DNA from 2 places in the Bacillus silvicola genome. Region 1 is predicted to be linked to the other one. Evidence: predicted binding sites of a transcription regulator. Region 1 holds the regulator's gene; the other holds the start of a gene.
The links. Region 1 encodes NrdR, which represses ribonucleotide reductase genes. Its sites were predicted from a motif close to AACACNATATATNGTGTT; they were not measured.
Positions count from the first base shown of each region.

Region 1 (17,143 bases):
CGCGTACACGTTGTAATCCAGATAACGCACCTGACATTTCATAGCGGTGCATTGTTCCAAGTTCCGCAATACGGATTGGTAATTCACGGTAGCTGTGAATATCATTTTTATAAACCATCATATGGTGAGGGCAGTTCATTGGACGAAGAACTAACTCTTCATTATCCATTTCCATTGATGGGAACATGCCATCACGGTAGTGATTCCAGTGACCAGAAGTTTCATAAAGCTCTCTGCTTCCTAGCACTGGAGTGTATACGTGATCATAGCCTAAGCTCGCTTCTTTATCAACGATGTAACGCTCGATAATACGGCGGATTGTTGCACCTTTTGGTAACCAAAGTGGTAAGCCTTGTCCTACTTTTTGACTATTAGTAAATAGTTTTAACTCTTTACCTAGTTTACGGTGATCGCGCTCTTTCGCTTCTTCAAGCATGCGTAAGTGCTCATCTAATTCTGTTTTCTTAACGAATGCAGTACCGTAAATACGTTGTAACATTTTATTATTGCTGTCGCCGCGCCAGTAAGCACCTGCAACACTTAATAATTTAAATACTTTAATTTTCCCTGTAGATGGAAGATGAACACCACGGCAAAGGTCGAAGAATTCGCCTTGCTCATAGATTGAAATAACTGCATCTTCTGGAAGATCGTTAATTAAATCTAATTTTAACTCATCGCCGATTTCTTCAAAGCGACGAAGTGCTTCTGCACGTGGTACTTCATGACGAACGATTTCTAAGTTCTCGTTTACAATTTTTTGCATTTCTTTTTCGATTTTCTTGAAGTCTTCAACTGTAATCGCTTCTTCCATATCGATATCGTAGTAGAAGCCATTTTCGATTACTGGACCAATGCCAAGCTCAAGCTTAACATCTTTATATAAACGTTTTAACGCTTGTGCTAAAAGGTGAGCTGTTGAATGGCGTAAAATGTATAAGCCATCTTCAGAATCTAATGTAATAATAGAAACTGCACCATCTTCTTCGATTGGTGTAACAAGATCGATCATCTCATCGTTTAATTTTCCAGCCACAGCTTTTTTCTTTAAGCCTGGGCTAATAGAAGCTGCGATTTCTTCAGTTGTTACGCCTTTTGGAAACTCCTTCACAGCTCCATCAGGGAAAGTAATTTTAACTACGTCTGCCATCACTGGTCACTCCTCTTTTTTTTCAAAATAAAAAACACTCATCCCGTAAAAAGGGACGAGTGTTGAATTCGTGGTTCCACCCTTGTTCCAATTAACCTTATTGTTAATTGCTCAAGTTCAACATAACGGTGTTGTCCGTTAGCAATTACTAGAAAAACGTTCACTGCTAAAGTTTAGAGGTGGTAAGTAATAATCCCGTACTAGGAAGCTCACACCCTAAGGCTTCCCTCTCTGAAAATCGTAGATAACTACTCATGTCCTCATCATGACATTTCAATATATTTCATTTATGTAGGTAATTATATGCTCAAAAACTTAGAAAATCAAGGGCGTTACCTTTATTTTTTAAATTTTTCACATTGCGCTCAAACTCATGTAATCCATGTAATTGGACCCGTTCTTGAAATACATTTCGCAAAGTAATGATCATATTATGATCTTGTTCTTTCGTATATAAATAAATCTTTTTCGGCGAAATAGAAAGAAGTGGCGCAATTACTTTCGTATCGATATATACATCCTTTTGCTTTAATAATTCCTCATCTATATATTGGACCAACCTCTCCTGTTTTAAACGTCTACCTTTATCATCATAGAAAATAAAACTTTCATCAAAAATAAGATGCACACAGGACAAACGTGATTTCCGGCTACTTACTTGTTGACGAAGGGTCTCAATGAACATTTGGTATTCTTGCTCCATTTTATACTCATCAATTGCAACTTCAGCAAGCCTAGCTACCATTTCCCTATATGTACGAAGACGAAAACGAACATATGATGAAAACGAGAATGAAAGCGGATCACAAAGCCAATCATTTAAAGATGACATAATATAGGTCTCAAATTTATGACGCGTTAAATCACGAGCCACTCCTTTTCTTCTTTCTTTTAATATCTCCTGTGCCATATGCAAGATTTGATGACACTCTTCTTGTTCTTCGTAAAAAAACTTTTCCTTTAAAATGGTATGAATCCATTCATTTTGTTTCACATTCATAATGAAATATAGTAGTACTGGCAATAAAATCTTTTCAATATAATTCGATTCACATAATGGTATATGAATAATAACCTTTTGCCCATCTAAATATACACTTGTTTCCTTGTATAAAGATTCCGTTCTTTTCGTTAGTTGTCTGTATACGTGCGCAGCATCATTTTTTTCTTCGAAGCAAATTTCAATCACTTTTGTCCCCCCTTTTATCCCCGCTCTAAAGGATTGCATCTATACGTTACAAATCCTATAAGAGTCCGATCTGTGGAAGTTCACTCTTAGTAGAAATATATCTCCCATCGTTAGAAAATCCACTCGATATGGCTTGCTAATTTTATATATATTAAGGGGGAGAGAAAAAAATGATACAAGCTACTATGAATTTTCAACAATTTGACCATTATGATAAAGTGAAACTTTAATCAGTGGAGGTTTTGTTCGTCCCCCACTGATTATTAGCCTTCACCAATCGGGCGTTTACGGGCAGCCCGACTCCCACAAATAGCGGGATAAAGTGAAACTTTAATCTGTGAAGGCATCCTCATTCCCTACTAATTATTAGCCCTCACGAATTAGGATAAACGGACGGTATTAAGATGTTTGAGTATATACATTATAAAAATCAAATCGAAAGGTTCCTTCGTCATATGTAAACTGCTTAAGAGTTACTACATCGTTATGAAGAAAGTGTTAGTTTTAGACACCTTGAATACTTTGATCTTATCTCCAAAACATCATCACTATAACAAAAAAGAGCAAGCTTCTCAGCTTGCTCTTTTACTTATGACGACGGTTCTTCCCACCAATTGGAATTGGCTTCGCTAAATATTTAATTCGTTCCATAATACGTGCTGCTTTCATTTGCTCTGCCTCACCGCGTTGTGTATACGTTAAATGATGTTCCAACTCCTTGAAATCAAAGTTAGACGTAAAGAACGTCGGTAAGTTTTCTAACATACGGAACTGCAAGATTGCGCCAAGCACATCATCACGCACAAAACTTGACATCGCTTCTGCTCCGATATCATCTAACATTAATACTTGTACGCGTTTAACCGCATCAATCTTTTCACCAATCGAATTATCTTGAATCGAACTTTTAATTTCACGTAGAAATTCAGGGAAGTATACGAGCATCGAACTAATTTTCTTTCGAGCAAGCTCATTTGCAATTGCCCCTAAAAGATACGTTTTCCCTACACCAAATTTACCGTACAGATATAAACCTTGTACTTTTTTACCCGGTTCGTATGTGTTTAAAAATTCATTCGCTGCACCTATTGCATCAATACGTGCATCTAACTCTGAAGGGTCTAAATTTTCCATAGTTGCCTGTAAAATGTCAGCTGGCATATATACACTTTGAACAAGTTTTTCATATTTTTTTCTCTCATCATATGCTACTTTTCTAATGCAACGATCGTATTGAATATCAATCATCTTACCTTGGATGACGAGCTTCGGCTCATATCCTTGTAGCATGTTTTTACATGAACCTAAATCCGGACAATCCGCACACCCTACACTTTGTCCAATATATTCATACAACTTCACAAGACTTCGTTCAATCATCGAAGTCGTTACTTCACCTTTATGTTCGTCTATAAATTCTTTCACACGCGGGTGCGCCATCACTTCTGTCTTTAAGACTTCATATCTATTTTTAAAATTTTTATTTTCCATTAATTTCGCAAATGAATTTTGAATATGCTCCATTTCCTCACCTCAAAGAGCGTTCATTCTTTTTTATTAATCACGCTTATATTTTTTCAACACTTCTTCTAATCGCTTCCGCTCATCTTCTAACGAACTTGTATTTTTCTTAACACTCACGTCCGTTTTCACAGTTTCTTTCACTTCTTCTTTCGGCTCTTCTTTAAGCCAATCTGGTACCATTTCTCTTCGTACCGTTTTCTTCGCCGTACGACCTTTTTTCTTCGTCTCAGCCCACTCTTGATATTGGCGGTTTTCTTCTTTCGCTAATGCCATCGCTTCAGCTACTGTACCGACCTTTTTTCGTGCCCAATGTCCAGCGATCTTCTCAACATACGTTTTCGCAAGTTTCATATCTGAGCGTAGCATAACATAATAAATAAGTACATTCACAACCCCTGGCGTTAACTTTTGGTTTATCATTACATCCTCGACAATTTGCAAGTCTGCTTTCGTTGCTTCTGCACCGCCTGAAATCTCTTTCAATAGTTGTTTTGGCGATATTTCCTCTAACTGCTTCATTAGCATTTCTTCTTGCGTAGATGGCTCTTTCTCTTTCATCGTACGTGCAGCATGAGGTTGCACTCTTTCACTTAATACAGGTAATGCTTGACCATTTTCAAATTGATACCAATCGCGAGCTCCTTTTCGAAGTCTTTCGATATCAATTGTTTGCATCTCTGTCACCGTACCAAGAACGATATTTTGCATTGATAACACATCCACACCGTACACATAAGCGAGTGTAATGACACATTCTCGTACTTGATCTGTAATCGCCTTTTTAGGAACAAGCGCTGATAACCCTTCCACAAATAAAGGAAAATCAAAGAAATCATTCCAAACTTTCGGAGCATCCCCCTTCTCGTTACTTGGCATAGTTGTCGTTTTGGGGATACGAAGTTCTTCTTGCGCATGCTCAAACTGACCTGGGTTAAATGAATCAAATACATCATTGAAGGAGCGCGTAACATTTTCATAAGAAGTAAAATCGAATTCTTCTTCTAAGAAATATTGCTTTATTTGGTTATATTTTGTCCGACTCAATCGATTGTATAAAAAGATACTTAAAACAATATCATCAAAAAACTGCTTCGGAGATAACGGTGGTTGCAACTCATATATAAACATTCGAATATCTTTTTCTTTTTTAATATATACATTTAAAAGCCCAATCGCCTCTAACTTTACTCGTTCCTCATATATTTCAGGAAGTTGCATTTGCATGGTCACCATAAGGGAGTGATGTGTATTCTCTTTTCCAAATACACGATCTTGCTCAAGCTCCCCCCATAGCGTCATGTATAAGCTAAAAGCTCTACTACCTATTAATGGCTGATACAACATTGTTAAAACTTTCCGGTCGTAATTATGTAACAACCCTTTCGCACTTACCTTATAACGATCAATCGGCAATAGCTCCATCCATGACTGTTTTTCCATTCTTGCTTTTCCTTTCTCTTATCCAATCTAACCTATATTTCACTCGTTCTATCTTTATTATATAATTTCTTAGCGAAAAAGAGCTATTAGCTTCCGCTTCTAGCTCTCTTATCTCATTTACTTACAGTATATAAGGAGAATATACTACACCTTCTACTCTCTCTCTTTTTGCAGTATATCTTTTAATTCTTCAATAAATACATTTAAATCTTTAAATTGACGATACACAGAAGCAAAACGTACGTAAGCAACATCATCAATATCACGAAGTTCTTCCATAACAATTTCACCAATCATATCACTTTTCACTTCTGATATACCTAAGTTACGAAGTTCACGTTCCACACTTTGTGTTACTTCCTCTAACTGTCTTAAAGATACAGGTCTTTTTTCACACGCTTTAATTAAACCGCGTAAAATCTTCTCTTTATTAAACTCTTCTCGTGTTCCTTCTTTTTTAACAACGATAAGAGGTGATTCTTCTACTCTTTCAAATGTTGTAAAGCGACTTAAACAACTTTCACACTCTCTTCTTCTTCGAATAGAGCGCCCCTCGTCTACCGGACGCGAATCTAACACTCTTGTGCCATTATGAAAACAGGATGGACAACGCAATTCATTCACTCCTTTACAATATAATCTTTATTTTTTCGCTACTCACCTACATGTGAAAATATATATACAATATTATATAACTCATTCTTATACACTGACCACTCTAAGTTATTACACATCATGATCCTATTTTATATAAACTAAAAAAGAGGTGCATTATACACCTCTTTACATTTTAAATCAATTATGTTCTTTTTTAAAGAGCTTTTGTTTCTCTCTGCTTAATTTCGAAGCTACCAGTGCCTCGAGGAAGCTCGATGCTCTCACGCGTTTTCGCGTTTAAACCTTCTGCAATATATTCTGCAGCAACATTTGGATCAATACGATCCCCACAAGTATAAACATCAATACTTGCGTAACCGTGCTCCGGAAAGCTATGAATTGTTAAATGTGATTCCGAGATAATTACTACTCCACTTACACCTTGTGGTGCAAATTTATGAAAAGCAACCTCACGTACTTCAGCACCAGCTCTTAGTGCTGCATCCACAAATAATTGTTCAATATACGGCATGTCATTAAGCTTGTCGAAATCGCAATCCCAAAGTTCAGCAATCACGTGACGACCCATCGTATCCATAGTATCCATTCTACAGTTCCCCCTTGTAAATTTATTCTAACTGTTCGAATTGAAAACTAATTTGCAATTTGGCTTGCTCCACTACCACGGGGGAAAGTTAGTCCAGAGAGGTCCTAACCCTTTAAGTAGTGACTACGTACCTCAGCTCTTAAGTTTACGAGTGTTAGTATACTTTGTTTATTTTCATTTTGCAACAACAGTTTTTTCGATTTTCTGTCATATTTTCCTCTTTACTTTTCCCTAAAAAAAATTAATGATTCACGAATACAGTAATCCCAACGTTTCGTGGTATGTCCACTATTTGAAAATATACTTATATAATTTTTTTCCTTTTCAGAAAAAAATAAAAAAGAGAGCAAATTTTCACTTGCCCTCTCTCTCTCGTCCACTTAAATATGTTGCACATTTTTTTGTTTCGCTAATTCATCAACAACTAACGTTACAAGATCTACAACACGACGAGAGTAGCCCCACTCGTTATCATACCAAGCAAGTACTTTCACTTTACGATCACCCATTACCATTGTAGACAAACCATCAATAATAGCTGAGTGTGTATTTGTATTAAAATCGATAGACACTAAAGGCTCTTCGCTGAATTCTACAATTCCTTTTAATGCACCGTTTGCAACAGTTTTGAACGCTTCATTAATATCTTCAACTGTTACATCACGTTTCACGTCCACTACTAGGTCAACAAGAGACACGTTTGGTGTTGGTACACGAAGTGCCATACCATGAAGTTTGCCGTTTAAGTGCGGAAGAACTTTTGATAGCGCTTTCGCAGCACCCGTCGTTGTCGGAATGATAGACTGTCCGCAAGCACGTGCTCTTCTTAAATCTTTATGTGGGTTATCAATATTTTTTTGGTCATTTGTATAAGCATGAACAGTCGTCATTAAACCGTTTTCAATTCCGAACTGCTCATCTAACACCTTTACAACAGGTGCTAAACAGTTTGTTGTACAAGATGCATTTGAAATAACAGTATGTTTTGTAATATCTAATTGGTCTTCGTTCACACCAACTACAATTGTTACATCTTCATTTTTACCAGGCGCTGTTAAAATAACTTTTTTCGCTCCAGCTTCAACGTGAAGAATTGCTTTTTCTTTCGAGTTAAATTTACCAGTTGCTTCAATTACAACTTCAACACCTAAATCTGTCCAAGGCAATTCCTTTGGATCGCGGTTGTTTAAAAGGCGAATCATTTTCCCATCAACTAATAAGTGATCTTCAAATGCTTCTACTGTTCCGTCAAACTTACCATGAACTGTATCATATTTAATTAAATGTGCTAACGTTTCTGATGGATAGCTTGCATTGATTGCTACAATTTCGAATGCGCTTTCTTTTATTGCTTGACGAAATACCATTCTCCCAATACGTCCAAATCCATTAATTGCCACACGAGTCATAATATGTTATCCCCCTTGAATGCGTTATACTATTTATCTCCAATCCCAATAATAGTATAACACAAAAAGGGGATATGTCACTAAGCATTTTCATTAATTTCACAATTTTTTAGTTAATAATGTTCCACTTCTTTAAAATTACCTGTAATTGTGTTTTCGTTCCCATAATTGTGCCATCATTATTTATCACTTCATCTGCACGCTTTACTTTTTCTTCCAATGGCATTTGAGATTGAATACGCGCCGTTGCTTCTTCTTCTGAAAAATTATTCCGTTTCATTAAACGTTCTAATTGCGTACTCGGCATAACTGCTACAACTAAAACACGATCAACGAGATTTGTTAAGTTACTTTCAAACAAAAGAGGGATATCTAACACAACCGCTTGCATACCTTCTTTTATGTACATCTCCTTTTTCGCATTCATTTCTTCACGTACCGCAGGATGCACAATTTTGTTTAACTGCAATCGTTTTTCTTCATTATAAAAAACGACACTTCCTAATTTAGGTCGATCAAGCTCCCCATCTTCTTGTAACACTTCCGTTCCAAACACCTCTACAATTTTGTTATATGCTGGCTTTCCTCGTTCTACAACTTCTCGTGCAATAATATCAGCATCAATAACTGGTATATTTAGTTCACGAAACATTTCTGATACCGTACTTTTTCCGCTTGCAATACCTCCCGTTAATCCAATTACCACTGTCATAATAATCCTCCTCACAATATAAAAGGCGCGAAACTAATGTTCCACGCCCATACTTACATTTTCCAAATTCCAATAATAATGAGTAATACCCCAGGCAGGAATGTAAATTTTTGTAACCACTTCATATTCGACAAAACCGTGCCAAGCTTCATTCCAATAAATAAAAATAAAGAACTCATAACCGCGACTAATATCGCCATCATAGCAGGTGCATAACCTAATAAGGATGCACCAATTCCAGCACCAAACGAATCGATAGAAAGAGCAATACCGAGAAGTAGCGCTTCACCTGCAGATATAGTTCCTGATTTATCAAAATCCGCAACAGTCGGTTTCCTCAAAATTTGAATCACTAGCCCTAGAGAAGCAATTTCTAATTTCCAAACCTTCTCCTCTTGCTTCAGTTCTTCTTTTTTATCACTCCGAAAAAATTGATATAATACCCAAATCCCGATTCCAATAAGAACAAGCCCACCGATACGCGTTGCGATAACTGGTGAAAATATTTTCGCGATCATATGTCCAATTCCCATGGATACGAGCATGACAGCTGCTGAACAGATCCCGATAATTATAATTGATCTTAGTGGAATTCTTACACTCCTTAATCCGTATGTTAGCCCTACACTACAGCTATCTAAGCTTAATGTAAAAGCTAATAAAATAAGAGATAAATAAAGGTACATCGGTAAGCTCCTCCCTTATACATAGCTCTGCTGTATGTATATGACAAATGCCTATCCGATGTTATCTCTTTTCTATATTCTCGGCTGACAAATCGGGCAGTAATGCGTTCCTCTTCCGCCAACAACTGTTTTTTCTAATATCGTACCGCAAGTCACACAAGGTTCCCCTTTTTTTCCGTATACATTTAGAAGTTCTTGGAACGAACCAATTTGCCCTTGTGAGTTGATATACGTTCGAATTGTACTTCCGCCACGCTTCACTGCTTCGCCTAGCGTTGTAACAGTCGCCTCATAAATCCGTTCAATTTCTTCTACTGTTAAAGATGACGCTTCTCGTTCCGGATGAATTTGAGAACGGAATAAAACTTCATCTACATATATATTTCCAAGCCCTACTAAAAGACGCTGGTCTAATAATACAACTTTTATTTTACGATTTGTTTTTTGCAATCTTTCTTGTAAATACTGCGGTGTCAATTCAGCATCAAATGGCTCCGGGCCTAAGTCAGCAAGAGGCATTTGATTCAACTCTTCACCTTTCTTAAAGAGATGCATCGTACCAAACTTTCTCACATCTTTATAATGTAATTCAGTTCCATCTGTAAATAAGAAACGGACGTGCGTATGTTTATCAATTGGCTCACCCTCTTGATGAAGTAAAAACTTACCTTCCATACGCAAATGTGAAACAATGACATAATTCGTTACATATAAAAGCAAAAACTTTCCTCTTCGCTTTATATTTTCAATTGTCTCGCCTCTTAGCATTTCTTTAAAGATTTCTGCATCATCCGGTCGTTTTACTATTTTGGGATAAGTAATAACGACATCTTCAATCGTTTTTCCTGTTACAAGATTTTCAAGCGTCCGTCTAACGTTTTCAACCTCTGGTAATTCCGGCATTTCATCACGTCCTTATTTTGCATCGTACCAAGTTGGACCGTAAGAATAATCAACTTTCAATGGAACGGCTAGTTCAATTGCATGCTCCATTACTTCAGGTACAAGCTTCTCTAATTTTTCAATTTCTTCTTTTGGTGCCTCAAATATCAATTCATCGTGTACTTGCAGAAGAAGACGTGCTTGTAATCCTTCTTCTTCTAAACGATCTGCCATAATAATCATCGCTTTTTTAATAATATCAGCCGCACTACCTTGAATTGGTGTATTCATAGCTGTACGCTCAGCAAAGCTACGTAAATTGAAATTACGACTCGTAATTTCCGGAATATAACGGCGACGATTTAATAATGTAACCACATACCCTTTTTGTTTCGCATCTTTTACGATTTCATCCATGTATTCTTGTACACCAGGGAAACTTTCTAAATACTTTTCAATAAATTCCGCTGCTGCTTTTCTTGTAATTCCTAAGTTTTGCGAAAGACCATAATCACTAATGCCATACACAATTCCGAAGTTAACAGCTTTTGCTTGTCGCCTCATGTTAGATGTTACTTCATCTTTCCCAACACCGAATACATCCATAGCTGTTTTCGTATGAATATCCATGTCATGTTGGAATGCTTCAACTAACCCTGGATCATTTGCAATATGAGCAAGCACACGAAGTTCAATTTGTGAATAATCAGCCGCGTACATGATCCATCCTTCTTCTGATGGAACGAATGCCTGACGAATTTTTCTTCCTTCTTCTAATCGAATCGGGATATTTTGTAAGTTCGGATCTGTTGAACTTAATCGACCTGTTTGCGTTAACACTTGATTGAAACGAGTATGGATTTTAGATGAATCTTCATGTACAACTTTCAATAAACCTTCAATGTAAGTTGAATTTAGCTTTCCTAATTGACGATAATGTAAAATATTTGGAATAATTTCATGATGATCCATAAGTTTATCTAATACATCCGCCGACGTAGAATAACCTGTTTTCGTCTTTTTAATAACTGGTAAGTTTAAGTTCTCAAACAGAATAACCCCAAGTTGCTTCGGTGAATTAATATTAAATTCCGTTCCCGCAAGCTTATAAATTTCCTGTTCCATTTCCTTTAATCTACCTGCAAGTTCTTCTCCCATATTACGAAGACGCTCCGTATCAACTTTTACACCTTTTACTTCCATATCAGCTAATACACGCGCAAGTGGTAATTCTAACTCTGTAAACAATTCATATTGCTCGTTCTTTTTTAATTCTTCTAAGAACGTTTGCTTTACATCATATAATACATGCACTTTACGAGCTACATGCTCCGCTACTACATCTAACTCTGGAACTGCACGCTTCGCACCTTTTCCGTAAACTTCTTCATCCGATTTCACGGCATGCGTTTCTTTCATTTTCGCTACAGTACGGAAATCTTTATCCGTATCAGCTGGATCAAGTAAATAAGCAGCGATTAATAAATCAAAGTCAATTCCTTGAATATCTACACCGTTCCATTTGAGTGCAACGATAGCTCGCTTCGCATCAAATGTATGCTTTCTCATTTCTCCATTTGCAAGCCATGCTTTGAAAGCATCTGATTTAAGAGCAATGTCTGCCGAAATAAAGTAACAACCACTTTCATTTTGAATACCAAAACCTTGAATATCCGCTTTATGATAGTTATCTTCTTGCACTTCTACAATAAGCGCACTATCTTGCTGAAGCATTTCTTCTGTAACTTCTTCCACAATATCAAATGTAATATCATCTAATTCAGCTGGAGCTGTTTCTTCAGGCGTAACACCTAGCTTATTTAAAAGAGATGTAAATCCTAAATTCTCAAACATTGGAATAACATCACTTGGTTCATACCCTTTATATGCCATATCATCTACATGCACAGTAATTGGTGCGTCTGTAATAATCGTCGCAAGTTCTTTACTCATAAGTGCTTGTTCTTTATTTGCTTCTAACTTTTCTTTTAATTTCTTTCCGCTCACTTGATCTAAGTTTTCATATACTGCTTCAACCGTTTCAAATTGCGTTAATAATTTAATGGCTGTCTTCTCACCAACACCTGGTACACCTGGAATGTTATCTGATTGGTCTCCCATCAAACCTTTCATATCGATAATTTGCTTTGGTGATAAGCTATATTTCTCAAATAAAGCTTCTTTCGTATATTCATCTACTTCTGTAATCCCTTTGCGCGGAATACATACAAGTGTATTATCAGAAACAAGTTGAAGTAAGTCTTTATCTCCTGAAATAACTTTTACATAAGCCCCTTGCTCACTCGCTTCCTTCGCTAGGGTTCCCATAATGTCATCCGCTTCATAGTTTTCTAATTCATAGCGCGGAACATTAAATGCATCAAGTACTTCGCGAATAAATGGGAATTGCTCTGATAACTCAGGTGGAGTCTTTTGACGTCCTCCCTTGTAATCACTATACGTTTTATGACGGAATGTTGTTTTCCCCGCATCAAACGCCACAAGCATATGCGTCGGTTTTTCTTCCTCTAGTATCCTCATTAACATCATTGTAAAACCATAAATTGCGTTCGTATGTATACCTTTGTCGTTATTTAAAAGCGGTAGTGCAAAGAAAGCACGATACGCGATATTATTACCATCTACTAATACGACTTTTTTTTCCAAACTACAAACCTCCCCATACATATTTGAAACGATTTTTTCCACAGAAAAAAAACCGTTCCTGTCCTCTCTCTATATTAACATGACTAATAGAGAGAAGAAAAATAACGGCTATTTTCTATCATATATACAAACGTTTACTAACATAAAAGGGAAGTGACGAGAACAGCATAACTATTCTCGTCCAAAATTACTCCTTGGATGAAGGGGTTTTCATCTATTATATTAACAGAGCTTTATTAATATTTAATTAAGCCATTGTTAATATATTGTAAATATCCTTCATCCTATTTTTCAGTAGCTGATTTTGGCAAAACAACCGTAAATGTTGTTCCTTCCCCAACCTCACTATCCACCGTAATCGTACCTTGATGCGCTTCAACTAAATGTTTCACAATTGATAAACCAAGACCCGTTCCACCCGTATTTCTACTTCTTGCTTTATCCACTCGGTAAAAGCGTTCAAAAATACGTGGGATTTCCTCTTTGCTAATACCAATTCCAGTATCAGATACTTTTATATAAGCATTATATTTATCTTCTGCCAATTCAACAGAAACAACGCCTCCAGCCGGTGTATATACAATCGCGTTATTAATTAAATTAATAAAGATTTGTTTCAAGCGGCCTGGATCACCAATGACAGAGACACGTTTTAATGCATTCACTTGTAAAGAGATTTCTTTTTCTCCTGCTTTATTATCAAGCACCATATGAATATCTTCAAGAAGTCCCTTCATATCAACGGTCCCCATATTTAGTTTAAACCCTTGTTGCTCGATCTTTGACAAGTCTAATAAATCTTCAATTAATCCTTGCATGCGTTCACTTTCTTTTAAAATAATATGTAAGAAATGTTCACAGAATTTTTTATTATCCATAGCCCCATCCAAGAGCGTTTCTGAAAAACCTTTAATAGAAGTAATTGGTGTCTTTAGTTCATGAGAAACATTCGCTAAAAAGTCTTTTCTCATTTGTTCTAATTTCTTTAACTCTGTTATGTCATGGAATACAAGAACAATACCTTTCCATTCATGGTTCGTCCCGATAATCGGCGCTCCATATACTTCAAAATGCTTTCGCTCAATTCCAAGCGGCAATAACATTTGTTTACGCACTTTCACTTCTGTCATAAAGATTTCTTCCACAAGCTCAATAATTTCTGTATGATGAAACGATTCATAATATAAACGATCTAAATATTCTTCATCTGTTACGTGGAAAGTTTCCTTATAAGAACGATTTACAAGGTTTATATAACCGCGGCTATCAATTAAAATCATTCCACTTCCCATATTTTCAATTAACGTATGCAGACGATCCTGTTGCATTTCCTGCTCAAGTGTCATCTCTTGTAAATTACGAGCTAAAATATTAATCGCTTTACTCAGCATCCCTGTTTCATCCGAATGACTTTCATAAGCGCGTGCTTTATAATTTCCCTTTGCTAATTCAATGGCAACTTTCGTAACCGATTCAATCGGCCTAATATATTGCCCCGTAATTTTCATACCTAAAAATACGACTACGAGACAAGCGATAACAAATCCGATAATTAATAATCCCCACGTTTTTTGATGTACGTCTTTCAATGGCTCAATTGTACTTTTTACCAAAATGTATCCTTGTTTTCCTGCTAGATCTTGAACGAACACCGCATGATAAAATTCATTCTTTTGATCTGTTTCTTGCGTAATCACTTTACTTCGTTGTTTTGCTGCTTCCGAAGAAAGCTCTTTAATCGTCTCTTGACTAAATACAGATTGTTGCCCTTTGCTATATTGAACTCTCTTTTTTTCATCCACAAATACAATAGAAGCTGGTATTTTTTCTTCTAACTTTTCAAATACATATGGCTTTTTTAAAACATCATCAAAACCTTGTTCTTCTGCTAATACTGCAACATACTCTGTCTCTCGTACCATTCTCTCTTTCGAATGATCTATATAATAGTTTTCAAACACAGTTTCTAGTAATAAACCGAGTCCGACTAAAATAAATACAATAAGAGAAACAAATGTAAAAAGAAGCCTGGAACGAAATTTATTCATCCCCTTTTGGCTCCTCTAATTTATATCCTAAACCACGTATCGTTTTAATGTACGTCGGTTTTTTCGTATTTTGTTCAATTTTATCGCGTAAGTGGCTAATATGAACATCAACAATTCGTGTATCACCAGCAAAGTCATAATTCCATACAGCACTTAATAATTGATCACGCGTCAACACGCGACTTTTATTTTTCGCAAGATAAACAAGTAGTTCAAATTCTTTTGGGGTTAATTCAAGCTTTCTTCCTTGGAAATAAGCCTCATAAAACTCCGGTAAAATTTTAAGGTCTACAATTGTGATACTATCTTCATCCGGCGCTTCTGCAGCTTGTTCTTCATGTTGTAATTTCGTACGGCGCAAAATCGCCTTCACACGCGCAACAACTTCCCTTGGACTAAATGGCTTCGTCATATAATCATCTGCCCCAAGTTCAAGACCTAGCACCTTATCAAATTCATCATCTTTTGCTGTTAACATTAAAATCGGCGTCATAACACGCTGCAATCGTAATTCTTTACAAACTTCCATACCATCCATTTTCGGAAGCATTAAATCTAATATAATTAAATCTGGGCGTTCTGTTGTCGCTTTTTGAAGCGCCATTTCTCCATCCATCGCTGTTATAACTTCAAACCCAGCTTGTTGTAAATTAAATTCAATTAAAGTTAAGATAAACTCCTCATCATCAACTACTAAAATACGATTGTTCATTCTTTTCCTCCAAGTTATAGACTTGAAACCTTCTTCATCCTAGTATTTTCCCCGTTATTCTCATCATACTAGAAAACAAGGTCCCCCTCAATATAATTGTCTATTTGTGGAGTTAGATTACAGTAGAGTTACTCTAGAAAATCGAAATAATTACACTTTCGCTATTCATTTGCTATCCATACCCTGTAAATCATCCTATCTTCTTCACAAATCACCCCTGTACAAACTGTGAAGCCTTGATTTTGTGCTAAAAAAAACGCAAGAGCATACGCTATTTTATAATCCGGTGTTTCATACCCGCCAAATACTCTCCCGTACATTTCATTCGCGATTGAATCGGCCCACACTTCAGCTTCTCTTATCGTTTCAAAAATAATGTCTTCCCTTTCCCATTTCACAGTTACATCACCCCTCTAAACAAAAAGTAGCGCTAGCATATCCTTAATAAGAATATGACCAGCGCTACTTTTATATCATTCTAACTTTCATTTTTTAAAAATTATCTAATGCTTTTTCCATAATAGAAACAGATTTAAAAGGTGGCGTTACTGTTAATGAACCTTTTACAACATGCTCTCCTTGTTCATCATAAGCTGATACGAGCATATCAATTGTATGTTCCTCCTCTGAAACAGCCACAACTTCAAAGTGGATTTGTAACGTTTCATAATGGTGAACATGTTTCACGAACGTAAGGTCCTTCCTAGTAATATGACTACCTGGACCTGGTAAATATTTCGTAACCGCCGTTGTAATCAGCCCTGTTAGCATAATGCTTGGTACAATCGGCTTTTCATACGGAGTTTGGGATGCGTAATCATGCTGAATATATAATGGATTGGCATCATTCGTTAACCCTAAGTACAATAACAAATCTTTATCCTCAATTTTTTCAGTGATAGATAATTTCTCTCCTACTGTAATTTCATCCATTCTACGACCAATTTGAACTTTTTTCTTTAACATGTTACATCCCCCTCCGATTTTTTCACCTTATTATCCTACTAAAAGCGATACCTTATCCGAAATTTACTATGATGAGGGCAATATATAGTATAAGTCTATAGTTCCATTATAGGATACACCGAATGATAGCGTTTTCATATTATTCCAAAAAAACATTTCAATAAATAGTAGAAAAAGATTCGGGACCCCGAATCTTTTTCCGCTTATATTTAATTATTAAACAAGAACTTTCATAACGTTACGTACAGATTCTACAGAGCGATCTAACGCTTCTTTTTCATCTTCAAGAAGTTCTAATTCAATAATTTTTTCAATTCCGTTACCACCTAGAATTACTGGTACCCCTAAGTAAAGGTCACTATAACCATATTCACCTTCAAGGTAAGCAATAGCTGGTAATACACGGCGTTGATCTTTTAAGATTGCTTCTGTCATTTCAACTAAAGACGCAGCTGGTGCGTAATATGCACTACCGTTTCCTAATAAGCCTACAATTTCGCCGCCACCTTTACGTGTACGTTCTACAATTTCCTCTAAACGCTCTTTCGGAATTA
Region 1 covers NZ_JBNGVC010000012.1:1,489,238-1,506,380, forward strand. Annotated here, with positions in the region: gene thrS (threonine--tRNA ligase) at 1-1,150, opposite strand, end outside; T-box leader at 1,199-1,426, opposite strand; gene ytxC (putative sporulation protein YtxC) at 1,458-2,339, opposite strand; gene dnaI (primosomal protein DnaI) at 2,925-3,863, opposite strand; gene ACP6L7_RS19720 (replication initiation and membrane attachment family protein) at 3,897-5,303, opposite strand; gene nrdR (transcriptional regulator NrdR) at 5,457-5,918, opposite strand; gene speD (adenosylmethionine decarboxylase) at 6,115-6,498, opposite strand; gene ACP6L7_RS19735 (glyceraldehyde-3-phosphate dehydrogenase) at 6,888-7,916, opposite strand; gene coaE (dephospho-CoA kinase) at 8,026-8,628, opposite strand; gene ytaF (sporulation membrane protein YtaF) at 8,682-9,314, opposite strand; gene mutM (DNA-formamidopyrimidine glycosylase) at 9,387-10,217, opposite strand; gene polA (DNA polymerase I) at 10,230-12,863, opposite strand; gene phoR (sensory box histidine kinase PhoR) at 13,148-14,911, opposite strand; gene phoP (two-component system response regulator PhoP) at 14,904-15,623, opposite strand; gene ACP6L7_RS19770 (hypothetical protein) at 15,785-16,021, opposite strand; gene ACP6L7_RS19775 (MaoC family dehydratase) at 16,116-16,589, opposite strand; gene mdh (malate dehydrogenase) at 16,806-17,143, opposite strand, start outside.

Region 2 (17,143 bases), 990 kb from region 1:
ATTTGCTTTTCGTTTATTCATTTTTCACACCTCTATAATGTTTTTTTATAGACGAACCATGAGTTGTTCATAGCATATATGAACGTAAAGTAAAACGCTGAAAGAGCGCTTTACTTTATGGTAATAGTATTCATAAAGAGCATGGACACTATTCAAATTTAGAAAGATAAAGAAAACTTATGATAATCCATAAGTTTCTTATTATTTACTTATTTAGAAAGTTGTAATAAGATATTATCGTAAGGTATTGAAAAGTTTGTCTACATTTTATATTCAGACAACTTAGTCACGTTTAACAGGGGGGAAACATAATGGTCAAACATAATCCATTTCAATCACGTGCAACTTTCGAAGTAGATGGAAAAACGTATCATTATTATCAATTGAAAGCGCTTGAAAACGCAGGGGTTGGCAACGTATCTCAATTACCATATTCCGTGAAAGTTTTACTTGAATCTGTACTTCGTCAAGTAGATGGACACGTAATTACAGAAGAGCATGTTACAAATTTAGCAAAATGGGGAACGAAAGATGTGCAAGATATCGATGTTCCATTTAAACCATCTCGTGTAATTTTACAAGATTTCACTGGCGTTCCAGCTGTTGTAGATTTGGCTTCACTTCGTAAAGCAATGGCAGACATGGGCGGAGATCCTGATAAAATTAATCCGGAAATTACTGTAGACCTTGTAATTGACCACTCTGTACAGGTTGATAGAGCGGGTACGGCAGACGCGCTTGCATTCAACATGGACTTAGAGTTTAAACGTAATGAAGAACGTTATAAATTTTTAAGCTGGGCACAAAAATCATTTGATAACTATCGTGCAGTTCCGCCAGCAACAGGTATCGTACACCAAGTAAACCTTGAGTATTTAGCACCAGTTGTTCATGCTGTGAAAAATACTGAAGGTGACTTAGTTGCATACCCGGATTCATTAGTTGGAACAGACTCACATACAACAATGATTAACGGTATCGGTGTTCTTGGATGGGGCGTTGGTGGTATTGAAGCAGAGGCAGGAATGCTTGGACAGCCTTCATACTTCCCAGTACCTGAAGTAATCGGTGTGAAATTAACTGGTACACTTCCAAGTGGTACTACAGCAACAGACGTTGCATTAAAAGTAACGCAAGTGTTACGTCAAAAAGGTGTAGTTGGTAAATTCGTTGAGTTCTTCGGTAACGGACTAAAGAGCATGCCTTTAGCTGACCGTGCAACAATTTCAAATATGGCACCAGAATACGGTGCAACTTGTGGATTCTTCCCAATCGACGACATTTCATTAGAATACTTACGTTTAACAGGTAGAGATGAAGAGCAAATTCGCGTTGTTGAAGAATACTGTAAAGCGAACGGTTTATTCTATACAGCAGACAGTAAAGATCCAATTTACACTGATCTTGTTGAAATTGATTTAAATACAATCGAATCTAACCTTTCTGGACCGAAACGCCCACAAGATTTAATTCCACTTTCAGATATGAAAGATGCGTTCCACAAAGCTGTTGTAGCACCAGTCGGAACACAAGGACTTGGATTTAATGAGCAAGAGTTTGATAAAGAAGTGAAGGTTACATTAGAAGATAAAGAAGTAACGATGAAAACAGGTGCAATTGCAATCGCTGCAATTACAAGCTGTACAAATACATCAAATCCATACGTATTAATTGGAGCAGGTCTAGTTGCGAAAAAAGCAATTGAAAAAGGACTTGTAGTACCTGAGTACGTAAAAACATCATTAGCACCAGGATCTAAAGTTGTTACAGAGTACTTAGATAAATCTGGTTTAACAACGTATTTAGATCAATTAGGTTTCCAAACAGTTGGTTACGGCTGTACGACTTGTATCGGTAACTCTGGTCCATTAGCAGATGAATTAGAAGAAGCGATCGCAGCAAACGACTTATTAGTAACATCTGTTTTATCTGGTAACCGTAACTTTGAAGGTCGTATTCACCCACTTGTAAAAGCAAACTACTTAGCATCACCACCACTTGTTGTGGCATATGCACTTGCAGGTACTGTTGATATTGACCTGAAAAATGATGAAATCGGTAAAGATGCAAATGGCAATGCTGTTTACTTCAACGATATTTGGCCATCAGCTAAAGAAATTGAAGACGTAGTTCAAAATGTTGTTACATCTGAACTGTTCAAGAAAGAATATGCGCAAGTATTTAACAGCAATGAGCGTTGGAATGAAATCCAAACTTCAAATGAAGCTTTATATACTTGGGATAATGACTCAACATACATTCAAAACCCACCATTCTTTGAAGGTTTATCTAAAGAGCCAGGTGAAGTTGAAACATTATCAGGTTTACGCATAGTTGGTAAATTTGGTGACTCTGTAACGACAGACCACATCTCACCAGCAGGTTCAATCGGTAAGCATACACCAGCTGGACGCTACTTATTAGAAAACGGTGTACAACCAGTTGACTTTAACTCTTACGGTTCTCGCCGTGGTAACCATGAAGTCATGATGCGTGGTACATTCGCAAACATTCGTATTAAAAACCAAATCGCACCAGGAACAGAAGGCGGATATACAACATATTGGCCAACTGGTGAAGTAACATCTATCTATGATGCTGCTATGAAATATAAAGAAGATGGAACAGGTCTTCTAGTTGTTGCTGGTAAAGATTACGGTATGGGAAGTTCTCGTGACTGGGCTGCGAAAGGTACAAACTTATTAGGCATTAAAGCAGTAATCGCAGAAAGCTTCGAGCGTATTCACCGCAGTAACTTAGTATTAATGGGCGTATTACCACTTCAATTTAAAGATGGCGACAGCGCTGAAACGTTAGGTCTTGTTGGTAACGAGTCATTTGAAATTCAAATTGACAAAACAGTTAGACCACGCGATCTTGTAAAAGTAGTTGCAACCGATGCAGATGGCAATGAAAAACAATTTGAAGTAGTAGCTCGTTTCGATAGTGAAGTTGAAATTGACTACTACCGTCACGGTGGTATCCTGCAAATGGTTCTTCGTGAGAAAATTGAAGAGTCTAAAGTGTCGAACTAAATAATTGAAATAAACGATAAGGAAGCTAACAATTGTTAGCTTCCTTATTTTATGGAAAGGGATGAAACCATTTGGTTTCATCCTTTTCTTTTTACTATAAAAATGGAGGGAACATCATGAAAGAATATAAAAGAATATTGTTACCGTTACAGAAAGAAAAATTATTAGTAATAGCAGCTGTATGCAGTGGACTTTTTGCAGCTATTTTAAATTTATCTCGGCCACTATTTATGGGGCTAATTGTAGATAATCTTATTCAACGAGAGCTGAAGGGAGCATATCTTTACATTACTTTGTTTACAGTCAGCCGCTTGTTAATGTGGGTGAACAATCTTTCATTTGATTATGTAAGCTCAAAAGCGAGTCAGCGAATATTAAGAGAGAAGCGTATAGATGTATTGCGTCATTTTTTCCTATTACCATTTGAAGAAAGCGAGAAGGTAAAACAAGGAGAGCTAGAAACATTAGTCGTTTCTGATATCCCGAACTGGGTAAGGTTATATGGATCTATATTAGTCGAATATATTCATGCACTTGCGCAATTTATTGGTGCAATCATAGCGCTACAACATATAGAAATAGACTTTATATGGTGGATAACTCCGTTTTTATTTTTAAGCGCAATTGTTCCAATGGTTATGGGGAAAAAGGTAAGGAATATTGCGGATATTTCTCAAAAAAATCAATCAAGTGTTGTAGAGATGGTGTCACAGTTTGTAAAAGGTATACAAGATTTACGGAGTTTACAAAAAGAAAAATGGGCAATTCACTTATTTAAAGGAGTAACAGCACAATCTTATAAAACGGAAGTAAAGAAGACGATGATGCAACATTGCATTGGAATAGTTGGAACGGTGATTGAAACGGTCGCGTATATAGTTGTTCTTATTATAGGAGCACAAAAAATAATAAAAGGGGATATGGAAGTTGGATCGCTCGTTGCAGTATTAGCTACAATTGAGATGCTTTTTTTCCCTGTTCGTTATGCGAGTGATTTATTGATGATGACGCAAGTCGCAATCGCTTCGGCAAATCGAGTTTTTTGTTTTTTAGATATACAGGCTGAATACAGAAATGTAGAAAGAGCGATAGGAATCAGATTAACAAATGTTTCATTTCAAGAGAACGGTGAAGAGAGATGTAGAATTAAAAAAATTCATTTGCAAATTAATCCTGGCGAACTCGTTATCATTGTGGGGGAAAGTGGTGCAGGTAAAACGACGCTTTTAAAATTAATCACGGGCTTATATAAACCATCTAATGGTAGTATTGCTTATTATGGTAATAAAGCTTGTATGACTACTATATGGCAGGAACCTCGTTTTTTTCGAACGACAGTAAAAGAGAATATGTATTTCGGGGAAGAGCGCCTAGAAAAACAATTAGAAAAAAATATTGAACTTGTAAATGCGAAGCCGATTATTTGGAGGTTATCTGAAGGTATTCAGACTGTACTACATAAAAGCGGAGAAGAGTTTTCGGGAGGAGAGAGAAAGCGTCTGGCGTTATTGCGAGCGATTGTATCAAATCCGAATCTCATTATTTTAGATGAACCAACTTCGGGATTAGATCCGAACAATCAAGAAGTGGTTTGGAATATACTGAAAGGGCTAGGAGGGAATGTAACGAGAATTGTGACGACACATGATGTTGAGAGGGCGATGATAGCGGATCGAGTTGTCGTCATGAATAATGGGAGTATTGTGGAATGTGGGGATCCTAGAGAATTATTAACTTGTAAGTCATTGTTTAAAGAGATGCTAGTAAAAAGATAAGAGCTATATAGCGCTCTTATCTTTATTCACTCTTATTAAGTTGATACGTATAAGACTCTGGATCGTTAGTACTAAACTCTTTGACTAGAGTAAGTTGATTTGTATCCGGATTATATTTGAAAATTTTGACCGTATGTTCGCTACTTAGTGATGGATTATATTCTTGGATAGCAAATGTATTTTCAGCAATTTGTGTCATATTACTGGTTGAAACGTTTTCTACGGCATCATGATTTGTAGAAATTTTAACGACTCTTTCACTGTTGAAAAATAAAAGAACGATTACTAAAACAACTAAACATATTCGTATATAGCGAAGTTCTTTACTAATAGGATGCTCTCCCAAAACAATCATCCTTTCTATAACTATTGTATAGTAGTGGTGGTAGTCATCGTGAAGAAACTAAGAATACCGAGACCGGCTAAAAGGATAAATGAGATTAAAGCGATAAAGAGACAAATACGCCCAACTTGCTTTTTTTCAGGATCTTTACTGAAGAGCGAGACGATCCAAGTGATAATCCCGATTGGGGAAAATATAAAACTAAGAATATATAATAGTATTTTTTCAAATAGATTCATAAAAATCCCCCTTTTTGAAAGTTTTACATGTGCAGTTTTCTTCGTATTAGAGCTGCTATTATGTAGGAAAGTACAGAATAAACAGCACTATAAATAATCCAAACGTCTAAGTTTTGTAAAGTTAGGTGTATATCAAACCCCGAGACGATAATGAAAAAAATAAGTGGAACAGTAAAAGAAATAATAATAGCAGCCCATTTGAATTTGTATAGTAAGCCGCTAAAACAAATGCATAGTAATGGTAAAGTAAAGAAAACAAAAGTAAAAGGGTTGATAAGTAATTGCAAAATACATATCACCTCGCAGGTTTTGTATTTATTTCTAATTATATGATAAAAAGGTAAATATTTCATCTATACTATAAATATTCTAACTATTTCGAATGTGAATATTTCCAAGCTTGTCCGTATAAGCTAAAATAAGGTATATAGTATCTTTGTGATTATGTTATAAGAAGAAAAACACGTTAGGGTGATATAAAATGTGGCGGAAGCTTACGATTATTACAGTGTTACTTTGTTTAGCGGGATATGCGGCTTATGAACAGTTTGGTAAAAAAGATCAGGCGGTACAGGGGAAGCAAGAAAAAAGTGAAGCTGCTATGAAAGAGATGATTGCAAGGAATGGTATTGAAATAGGGAAGAGTGCGCCAGACTTTGAATTAACTAAGTTAGATGGAACGCATGTAAAGTTATCTGATTTAAAAGGAAAGAAAGTGATTTTAAATTTTTGGGCAACGTGGTGTGGGCCTTGTCAGCAAGAAATGCCTGATATGGAGGCTTTCTATAAAGAACATAAAGAAAAAGTAGAAATTTTAGCAATAAATTATACGCCTTCAGAAAAAGGTGGGGGAGAAGAAAAGGTAAGCAATTTTGCTAAAGAAAAAGGAATTACTTTTCCTATTTTATTGGACAAGAACATTGATGTGACAACAGCTTATAAAGTAATTACCATACCAACTTCGTATTTTATAGATACAAAAGGTGTCATTCAAGATAAGTTCATTGGACCGATGACTCAAAAAGAGATGGAGAAACGGATTGCTAAATTAAAATAACGATGAAAAGGTAGAGATGGAATATAATCATTTCTGCCTTTTCTTTTTCAAGTAGTGAAAGCTTCGTGATATGATAAAAGAAATATAAACGTTTAGAGAAAAAGGAGTGTATTTGGAGTGGGGAATATATCCTTACCGTTAGATTATGTTGTAATTGATTTTGAAACAACAGGGTTTAACCCTTATAATGATAAAATTATTCAAGTAGCAGCAGTGAAATATCATAATCATGAACTGGTAGATCAGTTTGTTTCATATGTAAATCCGGAGCGTCCAATTCCGAGCCGAATTACGAGTTTAACAGGTATTACAAATTATCGTGTATCGGATGCACCGACAATTGAAGAAGTGTTACCGTTATTTTTAGCGTTTTTACATACAAATGTTATCGTGGCTCATAATGCTTCTTTTGATATGCGTTTTTTGAAAAGTAATGTAAATATGCTTGGATTACCTGAGCCTAAAAATAAAGTAATTGATACGGTGTTTTTAGCTAAGAAATATATGAAGCACGCACCTAATCATAAACTTGAAACGTTAAAGCGAATGCTTGGAATTCGCTTAAGTTCTCATAATGCATTTGACGATTGTATTACGTGCGCGGCTGTTTATCAAAAATGTGCATCTATTGAAGTAGATGGGAAACGAAAAGTAAATAAGGTCGTACTTGATGAAACTGCGGTATACGAAGCAGTGAAAGAGATACTTGTACGTAATAGACGAAATGTAGAATGGCTACGTTGTATGAACGTAGGTAGTTATCTAGATATAAAAGCTTTTTATCCAGTTATGAGATTAAAGGTAAAAGGGCGAAAGAAATACGTATTAACAGAGATATTAGAAGATGATGTCAAGGGAATATGTACGAGTTTAAAATGTGAACCGGCGTTAAAAAGTGAAGTTGGTAATACGAGAATTATGCTTAATAACTTAGAGGATGTCTTGAAATTAGAAAGTTATATTTTAGAACAGTATGATTTTGTATTACAGGCGCTTCATGATTATAAAGAAAATGAAAAGAATGCAGATGAAAAACTGAAAGAGTATTTAAATGTTATGGTATAAAAAAACTCCGTGTGCAAAATATTGTACACGGAGTTTTTTTAGGAGTACTAAAACATAAAATTTTCTTGCAAATCTGATTAAAGAGTTTTTCATTTGCTCATACTATGTAGTAAGAAAGCAAAGGAGAAAGGGTGAGCAGCATGAGAAGAAGTCGCCGTAAATCGTTTGAAGAACTTGTAAATGAAAATAAACAACAATTATTAAGCGATCGTGATGCAATCGATCGAATTGAAGAACGTATTGAAAAACGTTATGAAATGAAACTTTTTAAGCAGGCTGAATAATTCTTAACACTAGTACGATACTAGTGTTAAGGAGGCGATAGTAATGGGTAATCCGAAAAAGAATTCAAAAGACTTTGCACCAAATCAAATTGGAACACAATCGAAAAAAGCTGGTGGCAATAAAGGGAAGCAAATGCAAGACCAAACTGGCAAACAACCAATTGTAGATAACGGTTAGAAAAGAAGGATATTATCATTCTTCTTTTTTGTGAGGGAATTAAAGGTGTATTTTCAACAGCAATATGAAAAAAGGGCTGACTTATGTCAGCCCTTTTTCGTGATTGTGAAGTTTTCAACGAGTAAACGCCAATTTTGTGGGAATGGTAGGCCAATCTTCCAATAGCTAATACCGCCTATACCTTGTTCCTTCATTAAATTAAATTTACTTTGAACGGACCGTGAATCTTCAAACCAAACTTCGTGTTGTACGCCGTTTTCGTCAAAGTAATTGAAATGAGGAGCTTGAGCCGTGAAGTCATAGCGGATAGGAACATTATATTTACGAGCTAGTGCAACAGCTGCAACAGAGCTGATTGCTTTTGCGGGTGGATTTCCTTGTTTGAACGGAAGTTTCCAATCGAAACCATATAAATTTTGCCCCATCATAATTTTTTGTGGTGGCATTTGAGATTTTGCATATTGAAGTACTTCTTTCACAGGCCCGATAGGAGAAATCGCCATCGGTGGTCCGCCTTGCCAACCCCAGTCGTATGTCATAATGACGACGAAATCAACAATTTGCCCTTGTGCTTTATAATCATGAGCCTCAAAAAATTTCCCTTTTTGATTGGAACTTGTTTTTGGTACAAGCGTTGTACTTAATGTGTACCCGCTAGGTAAGCGTGTTTTCACATTTCGTAAAAAACGATTATACGCTTCGCGATCTTCAGGTGCTACATTCTCGAAATCAAAATGAATGTCTCGCATGCCGTATTTTTCAGCTGTTTGCAAAATGTTAGTAATAAATTTGTTTTGAATGGTTGGGTTACGCAACAAAACAGATGTTAGTTCAGGACTAAAGTTCCCGTTTTCGATATTTGTAATAACGAGCATAGGGATGGTTTTACCTTGCGTTGCAATATTAGCGATTTTCGCTGTTTCCGTTGGTTCTTTTAAAGTGCCGTCTCTTTTTGCTTCAAAGCTGAAGTAGGCTAAATAGGTTAAAAATGGATTAATAGCACGTGTAGCATTTACTAAACTTTCTTTTATCGGTATTGTTGAAGGCTGTAAATAAGCGATGGATTCTACTGCTCGTTTTGTACCTTTTGGTATATATAATTGTTGGCCGACATGGAGAATAGATTTTAATGAAAGATTATTAACTTTAGCTAAGCTAGCGAGAGGAACGTTATACGTTTGAGAAATTCGATATAAGCTGTCACCAGGCTGTACATAATAATTATTGCCTTTTGTATTAACAATAAGTGCCTGACCAACAACGAGTGTTTCAGCTGGATTTAGTCCATTGTCTTTTACAATTTCTTCAGGTGTAGATCCGTACTTTGATGCTAAACCATAAACACTATCACCGCTACGAACAGTTACAATTTGGATCATATACTTGCCCCTTTCGGTAAAAGATTCACTGTTTTTATTTTATTTTTGATTCCACTGTATTATGATTAAATGTATGCAAGGTAGCAGAAGTGAAAGAAGGCGAATAGAAATGTTTGTAGCAGAACATGAAGTTGAAATCCGCTATGCGGAAACAGACCAGATGGGTGTTGTTTACCATTCAAACTATTTAGTGTGGCTGGAACTTGGGCGCACTAAACTTATACAAGAATTAGGATTTTCATATGTTGAAATGGAGAAAGAGGGAATTATTTCTCCTGTATTAGACTTGCAAATTTCATATCGTAAAGCGATGCGTTACGGAGAAAAAGCAATTGTGAAAACGTGGATTGATACTGTGAGCCCGCTTCGTGTTGTATATGGTTATGAAATATATAACGGTGATGGTGAGCTTTGCATTACTGCAAGTACAACGAATATTTGTGCGAAAAAAGAAGGGTTCCGCCCTGTATCATTTAAAAAATTATATCCTGAGTGGTATGCGAAATATGAGGAAATTAAAAAGAAATAAAAAAAGCGTGGCAGAAGCCACGCTTTTTTTATTTTTCATAATTAAATTGGGGGAAATCATCACCGTCGTTAAATGTAACAGATAAATTATGTCCATCGAAGAACCACTCATCATCGCCTTCAATAAAGAAGTTAATACCTTCTTCTTGAGTTTGAACAGCAGGGTGCGCAGGGTCATCTTTACGAATACCTAAAGAAAGTCCTTTTTGTACAGTACTGCAACCGCCGTATTGTACGAAAAGGCGTAGTGTTTCACCCGATTGTAAGTGTAATTCGTTTTTATACCATTGTGCTGCTTCTTTTGTTACGGAAAGATTCATGTATAGTTCCTCCAAATTATGTTGCTTTTTCTTTAGTATAAAAAATAACGCAAAAAGACGCTATTAATATGCTTCACGTTTTCTTTTTGCGTTATGTGGGTTACGATCTTATTTTTGCTTTTTTGAAAAGTTTGCTTTCGGTTCAGTTTTATTTATAATTCGCCCGATATTTGCACGGTGTTTATAAATAACCATACCTGCTAATAAACACATCGCAATAATGAAGATTTTATCCCCGCTAACAATTGATGCAATAACAGCAACGACAGCTGTTACCATAGAAGAAAGTGATACGTATCTTGTTGTAAATAAAAGGCTGAAAAAGACAACAGCTAATATTGCAAAAACAATAGGTGAATAGCATAATAGCACCCCAGCAGAAGTTGCAACTGCTTTCCCCCCGCGGAATTTCGCGAAGATTGGATATACATGTCCAAGAACAGCTGCTAATCCAAACCATAGTGGGTGAACATCTAACCCGAAAATAATCGGTAGACTTGTTGCTAATGTACCTTTTAAAATGTCAGCAATTGTAACGATAAAACCCGCTTTTTTCCCTAGTGTACGGAATGTATTTGTTCCGCCTAAATTACCGCTTCCATGCTCACGAATGTCAATTCCATAGCCAATTTTTCCAACGACTAATGCAAACGGAATCGAGCCAAGTAAGTAGGCAACGATAAATAAAAGATATGTAATAATCATGAGTTCAGTCTCCTTTATACAAATGTGTTGATAAAGGGTAAAAAGAGTTTTTCCCGTATATTGTACCATACATTTGTAAAGAGCACATTTCTTTTTTACAAATGAAAAAGTCATTAATTTTTAAAAAAACTTTCACAGGAATGTTACATTTTTCATAAATACACTAGAACTATATGTTGTATGATTTTAATCAAAAGACAACAACATGTTGGTGGAGGGTTATGAATGTTGAAACAAAATGTACGTGGAGAAGAATTAATGAAAGTATTTGAGACAATTATCCACGGTAATGAACAAGATTTAATGCAGGAAAATGCAAATGTAGATGGCCGATCTCCAATGGGAGTGATGGGAACGTTCGCATCTGAGAGCGCAAAGTATTATGCTGTAGCAAATTTACTATCAGATCAAGTGAAAAAAGCGATAGATCAAAATATATTATATCCACATGATTTGGATTTTTATGCGACAGGAACGACGACTTGTTCGCAAATTCCGTTAGCACAAATGCTTGCTAACGGTTTTCATACCGGACATGGACATATGAGACAACCGCAAGACATTAAAAGTGCATTGGCTCTTTCGTCTATTATTTTTCAAGCGAATCAAAATATGCAGCACGGTGGTCAATCGTTTGCACTCTTTGATATTGATTTAGCTCCATATGTGAGAAAAACAGTAGCGAGACATAAGAAACGATTACAGTCATATCCGCTTACAAAAGAACAGATAGAAGAATTTGCATGGAAAGAAACAGAAAATGATACGTATCAGGCGTGTGAAGCGTTTATTCACAATTCAAATAGTATGCACAGTAGGGGCGGGGGACAAGTACCGTTTATTTCTATTAACTATGGAACAGACACATCAAAAGAGGGACGGTTATTGGTTAGACAGCTTTTAAAAGCGACACAAGCGGGTCTTGGTAAAGGGGAAACACCAATTTTTCCTATTCAAATTTTTAAAATGAAAAAAGGTGTGAACTTTGAAGAATGTGATTCGAACTATGATTTATTTGAATTAGCGTTAGAGACAACGGCTGAACGATTATTCCCTAACTTTTCATTTTTAGATGCGCCATTTAATGCAGTGCATTATGATGGCCGACCGGAAAGTGAAGTATGTTACATGGGATGTCGTACTCGTGTTATGTCTAATATACATGGAGAAGAAACAGCGATTGGAAGAGGGAATTTATCATTTACGTCTATAAACTTAGTGAAATTAGCGTTAATTAGTGGTTCAAAAGAAGCGTTCTTTGAAGCGTTAAATTATTATTTAGATTTAGGAATTAAGCAATTATTAGAGAGATTTGAGTATCAATGTACGAAGCGAGCGAGAGATTTTCGATTTTTATATTCACAAGGTGTATGGCGCGGTGGAGAAAAGTTACAGCCTGAAGATTCTGTAGCATCCATTTTAAAACAAGGGACGTTAAGTCTTGGTTTTATCGGTCTTGCGGAATGTTTAGTAGCTTTAAGAGGAAAGCATCACGGAGAAGATGAAGAATCATGGAAACTCGGGTATGAAATCATTTCCTTTATGAGAGATAGAATGGATAAAGCGACAGAAGAACATGAACTGAACTTCTCAGTAATTGCAACTCCTGCCGAAGGGCTATCAGGGAAGTTTGTGAAAAAAGATAGGGAGGAATTTGGTGTGATTAGCGGTATAACGAACCATAATTATTATACGAATTCATTCCATATCCCAGTTTACTATAACATTCAAGCTATAAAAAAAATTCGTTTAGAGGGACCTTTCCATGCCCTATGTAACGGGGGACATATTACGTATATTGAACTAGACGGAGCAGCTATGCATAACAAAAAGGCATTAAAGCAAATTGTGCAAGCGATGGCAGAGAATGGCGTTGGCTACGGTTCAATTAATCATCCAGTTGATCGTTGTAAGTGCTGTAGTTATCATGGAGTTATTGGGAATGAATGTCCAAGCTGTGGAAATGAAGATGAAGCTAATATAGAAAGAATTCGCCGTATAACGGGCTATCTTGTAGGAGATATGTCGAAGTGGAATAGTGCGAAACGTAGTGAAGAGATGGATCGGGTGAAGCATAAATGAAAGTTATGAACATCATTCATGATAGTGTAGTAGATGGAGAAGGATTGCGGACAGTCGTGTTTTTTGCGGGCTGTCCGCATCGTTGTTTCGGGTGCCATAATCCGGCATCTTGGAATGTTTGCAACGGAACTGAAATGACGGTAGAAGAGATTGTGAAAGAGATTGCAAGTAATCCATTAACTGATGTAACATTTTCAGGTGGAGATCCATTCTTCCAAGCTGCTGAAGTGAAAAAAGTAGCAAAAGTTGTGAAAGGTTTGAAAAAAAATCTATGGATGTATACAGGTTATACGTTAGAAGAGATACAGAGTTCTCAAAATAATGATATGATAGAGTTGTTACATTATGGGGATGTTTTAGTCGATGGAAGATTTGAAATCGAGAAAAAAGATTTAACACTTCCATTTCGCGGAAGCTCCAATCAACGTATTATTCGATTGAAAGAGTAAAAAGGCGGGATAGATTATATGAATAAAACAGTATTACTTGTTGAAGATGAAAGAAGATTACGTGAAATCGTTAGTGATTATTTTCGTAATGAAGGCTTTGAAGTAATCGAAGCAGAAGACGGAAAAAAAGCGTTAGAATTATTTGCAGAGCATGAAATTGATTTAATTATGTTAGATATTATGTTACCAGAAATAGATGGATGGTCTGTTTGTAGACGAATTAGAAAAGAATCAGCAGTACCAATCATTATGTTGACAGCACGTTCAGATGAGGATGATACATTACTAGGGTTCGAATTAGGTGCAGATGAGTATGTAACAAAACCTTTTAGTCCGAAAGTGTTAGTAGCTCGAGCAAAGACATTATTGAAACGTGCGGATGGTGCGGTAGGAGTAACTGAAGAAAATGCTATGTCTTTAGCTGGAATAGAAGTGAATCGACTATCTAGAACAGTTTTAGTAGAGGGAGAAGAAATTATATTGACACATAAGGAGTTTGAGCTTCTTGTTTATTTAATGGAGAACAAAGGAATTGTGTTGTCGCGTCAACATTTATTAGATCAGTTATGGGGATATGACTACTACGGCGATGATCGAACGGTTGATACACATATTAAAAAACTGCGAAATAAGCTAGGAGATAGAGCGAAGCATATCGGTACTGTCATTCGAGTGGGTTATAAATTTGAAGAATAACCTTTAAGTTACTATGCACTTTAGCTTCGGGATATAGCAAATTTATACTCTCCTTTGTAGGTGGAATGTACAAAAAATACTTTTCTTGTCTATAATGATAGATAGGAGTATTTTTTTAATTGGATTTCACGATGAGTTCACAAGAAGGACACAAAAAGTGACTATACTGAAAGTACGAGTTCACCAGAGAGGGGAAATAAAACATGGGATATTACGACGGACCGAATTTAAATGAAGAGCATAGTGAAACGAGAGAAATGAAAAAATCAGGTAGTAAAAAAGGATATTTTTTCACAGGTTTAGTTGGAGCTGTAGTCGGGGCAGTTTCGATTAGTTTTGCAGCACCGTACATGCCATGGGTGCAAAATAATGGTGCAGCTGTTTCGTCATTCAATTCTAATAAACAAGTAGAAGGAACTGTAGTTCCAGTTGTAAATAAAGCGAAAAATGAAACTGATTTACCGGGAATGATCGAGGGCGCGAAGGATGTTGTTGTTGGTGTGATTAATATGCAACAAAGTGCTGATCCATTTGCGATGCAGCCGACAGGCCAAGAACAAACAGCTGGTACAGGCTCAGGTGTTATTTATAAAAAGGCAGGAAATAAAGCATATATCGTAACAAATAACCACGTAGTAGATGGTGCAAATAAACTTGCCGTTAAACTAAGCGATGGAAAGCAAGTCGATGCAAAATTAGTTGGTAAGGACCCTTGGTTGGACTTAGCTGTTGTAGAGATTGATGGATCTAATGTGAATAAAGTTGCAAGTTTAGGTGATTCCAGTAAAATCCGTGCGGGTGAGAAAGCAATTGCAATCGGTAATCCATTAGGATTTGATGGAAGTGTAACGGAAGGTATCATCAGTAGTAAAGAGCGTGAAATTCCAGTTGATATTGATGGTGATAAACGTCCTGATTGGCAAGCACAAGTTATTCAAACAGATGCAGCGATTAACCCTGGTAATAGTGGTGGTGCACTATTTAACCAAAACGGTGAGGTAATCGGTATTAACTCAAGTAAAATAGCTCAGCAATCAGTAGAGGGTATTGGTTTTGCAATTCCAATTAACATCGCAAAACCAGTTATTGAATCACTTGAAAAAGATGGAGTGGTGAAACGTCCAGCACTAGGAGTCGGTGTCGTTTCATTAGAAGATGTGCAAGCTTATGCAGTAAATCAATTAAAAGTGCCAAAAGAAGTAACAAATGGCGTTGTATTAGGTAAAATTTATCCAGTATCACCAGCAGAAAAAGCTGGTTTAGAGCAATATGATATTGTAGTAGCATTAGATGATCAAAAAGTAGAAAATTCACTTCAATTCCGTAAATATTTATATGAAAAGAAAAAAGTAGGCGAGAAAGTAGAAGTTACATTCTATCGCAATGGTCAAAAAATGACGAAAACAGCTACATTAGCAGATAATTCAGCTACAAAGAATCAATAAATGTAACCTTTAACCAGTGGAGAGTTCTCTTCCTTCTGATTATTAGCTTACATCAATCGGAATAAAAGAAAGTCTCTTTCATGTTGAAAGAGACTTTCTTTATCGGATATACTAAAGGTATAGGAGGGATTAATTATGACAATTGAAAACCCAACTCGTACGGAAATTGGTGAAGTATTGAAGAAAAGCAAAACAATCGCAGTTGTTGGATTATCAGATAAACCAGAACGTACATCGTATATGGTTTCAAAAGCAATGCAAGACGCGGGGTACCGCATTATACCGGTAAATCCAACAGTTGATGAAGTACTTGGAGAAAAGGCAGTGCCTTCACTAAAGGATATTAAAGAACATGTTGATATCGTAAACGTATTCCGCCGTTCAGAATTTTTAATGGATGTTGGGAAAGAGTTTGTAGAGATTGATGCAGATGTTTTTTGGGCACAATTAGGAGTACAAGATGAAGATACATATAAACTTTTACAAGAAAAAGGCTATACTGTAATAATGGATCGTTGTATTAAAGTAGAGCATGCGATGACAAAGTAGTATAGACTTTAAAGATAAAAAGATTGATTCAGCCCTCACAATATACATAAGTAGGGCCGATGGACGAGGTGTTCATCATGAGATTTTTTAAAGGCTGTTTTTGGGGATTGTTACTTGTTATCCCGTTTTGGATATTGATCATTTGGATCATGATAAAGGTATGGAATGTATAATATTGGAATACATATCCATTTCTCGTTGACAAACGATTATTTTTCTGAAATAGTAGCCTAGAGGAATCCTTGTGAAAAAACAAGGATTTTTCTATTGAAAATGGTATATAAAATAGATAAGATAACTTGCCAAAACTATAGTCGAGGCGTTATTCTATAATAGAAACATATGTTCTGATTTAATTAGGAAAGGGGCAAGGAGTTTGGCGAAGCATCAGTTCCAATATAATGAAGATGCAATTCAAGTGTTAGAAGGACTTGAAGCCGTTCGAAAACGCCCGGGTATGTATATCGGGAGTACGGATAGCCGTGGATTGCATCATTTAGTATATGAAATAGTAGATAACTCCGTTGACGAAGCGTTAGCGGGATTTGGCGACGAAATTTCTGTCGTAATACATAAAGATAATAGTATTAGTGTTATTGATAAAGGGCGAGGAATGCCTACGGGAATGCATAAACTTGGGAAACCAACACCTGAAGTCATTTTAACTGTACTTCATGCTGGTGGTAAGTTTGGTCAAGGTGGCTATAAAACAAGTGGTGGTTTGCACGGTGTTGGGGCATCAGTTGTAAATGCCTTGTCAGAATGGTTAGTAGTAACGATTAAACGTGACGGAAATATTTATGAACAACGCTTTGAAAATGGTGGTATTCCTGCAACGACGTTAGAGAAAATCGGGAAGACAAAAGAGTCTGGTACAACAATACATTTTAAACCAGATACAACTATTTTCAGTACAACAAATTACAATTATGAAACATTATGTGAGAGATTACGTGAATCTGCATTCTTATTAAAAGGAATGAAAATATCGATAAAAGATGAACGTAATGATTT
Region 2 covers NZ_JBNGVC010000012.1:494,856-511,998, reverse strand. Annotated here, with positions in the region: gene sspO (small acid-soluble spore protein SspO) at 1-21, opposite strand, end outside; gene acnA (aconitate hydratase AcnA) at 312-3,035, shown strand; gene ACP6L7_RS14430 (ABC transporter ATP-binding protein) at 3,152-4,810, shown strand; gene ACP6L7_RS14425 (YmzC family protein) at 4,833-5,165, opposite strand; gene ACP6L7_RS14420 (hypothetical protein) at 5,177-5,392, opposite strand; gene ACP6L7_RS14415 (redoxin domain-containing protein) at 5,874-6,449, shown strand; gene ACP6L7_RS14410 (3'-5' exonuclease) at 6,567-7,514, shown strand; gene ACP6L7_RS14405 (FbpB family small basic protein) at 7,655-7,798, shown strand; gene sspN (acid-soluble spore protein SspN) at 7,842-7,976, shown strand; gene ACP6L7_RS14395 (glycoside hydrolase family 18 protein) at 8,063-9,355, opposite strand; gene ACP6L7_RS14390 (acyl-CoA thioesterase) at 9,465-9,884, shown strand; gene ACP6L7_RS14385 (HesB/YadR/YfhF family protein) at 9,913-10,203, opposite strand; gene plsY (glycerol-3-phosphate 1-O-acyltransferase PlsY) at 10,312-10,908, opposite strand; gene ACP6L7_RS14375 (anaerobic ribonucleoside triphosphate reductase) at 11,134-12,990, shown strand; gene nrdG (anaerobic ribonucleoside-triphosphate reductase activating protein) at 12,987-13,439, shown strand; gene ACP6L7_RS14365 (response regulator transcription factor) at 13,458-14,135, shown strand; gene ACP6L7_RS14360 (S1C family serine protease) at 14,339-15,580, shown strand; gene ACP6L7_RS14355 (CoA-binding protein) at 15,716-16,129, shown strand; gene parE (DNA topoisomerase IV subunit B) at 16,506-17,143, shown strand, end outside.
Region 2: the regulator NrdR is predicted to act here: its motif matches at 11,074-11,091, upstream of ACP6L7_RS14375 (anaerobic ribonucleoside triphosphate reductase).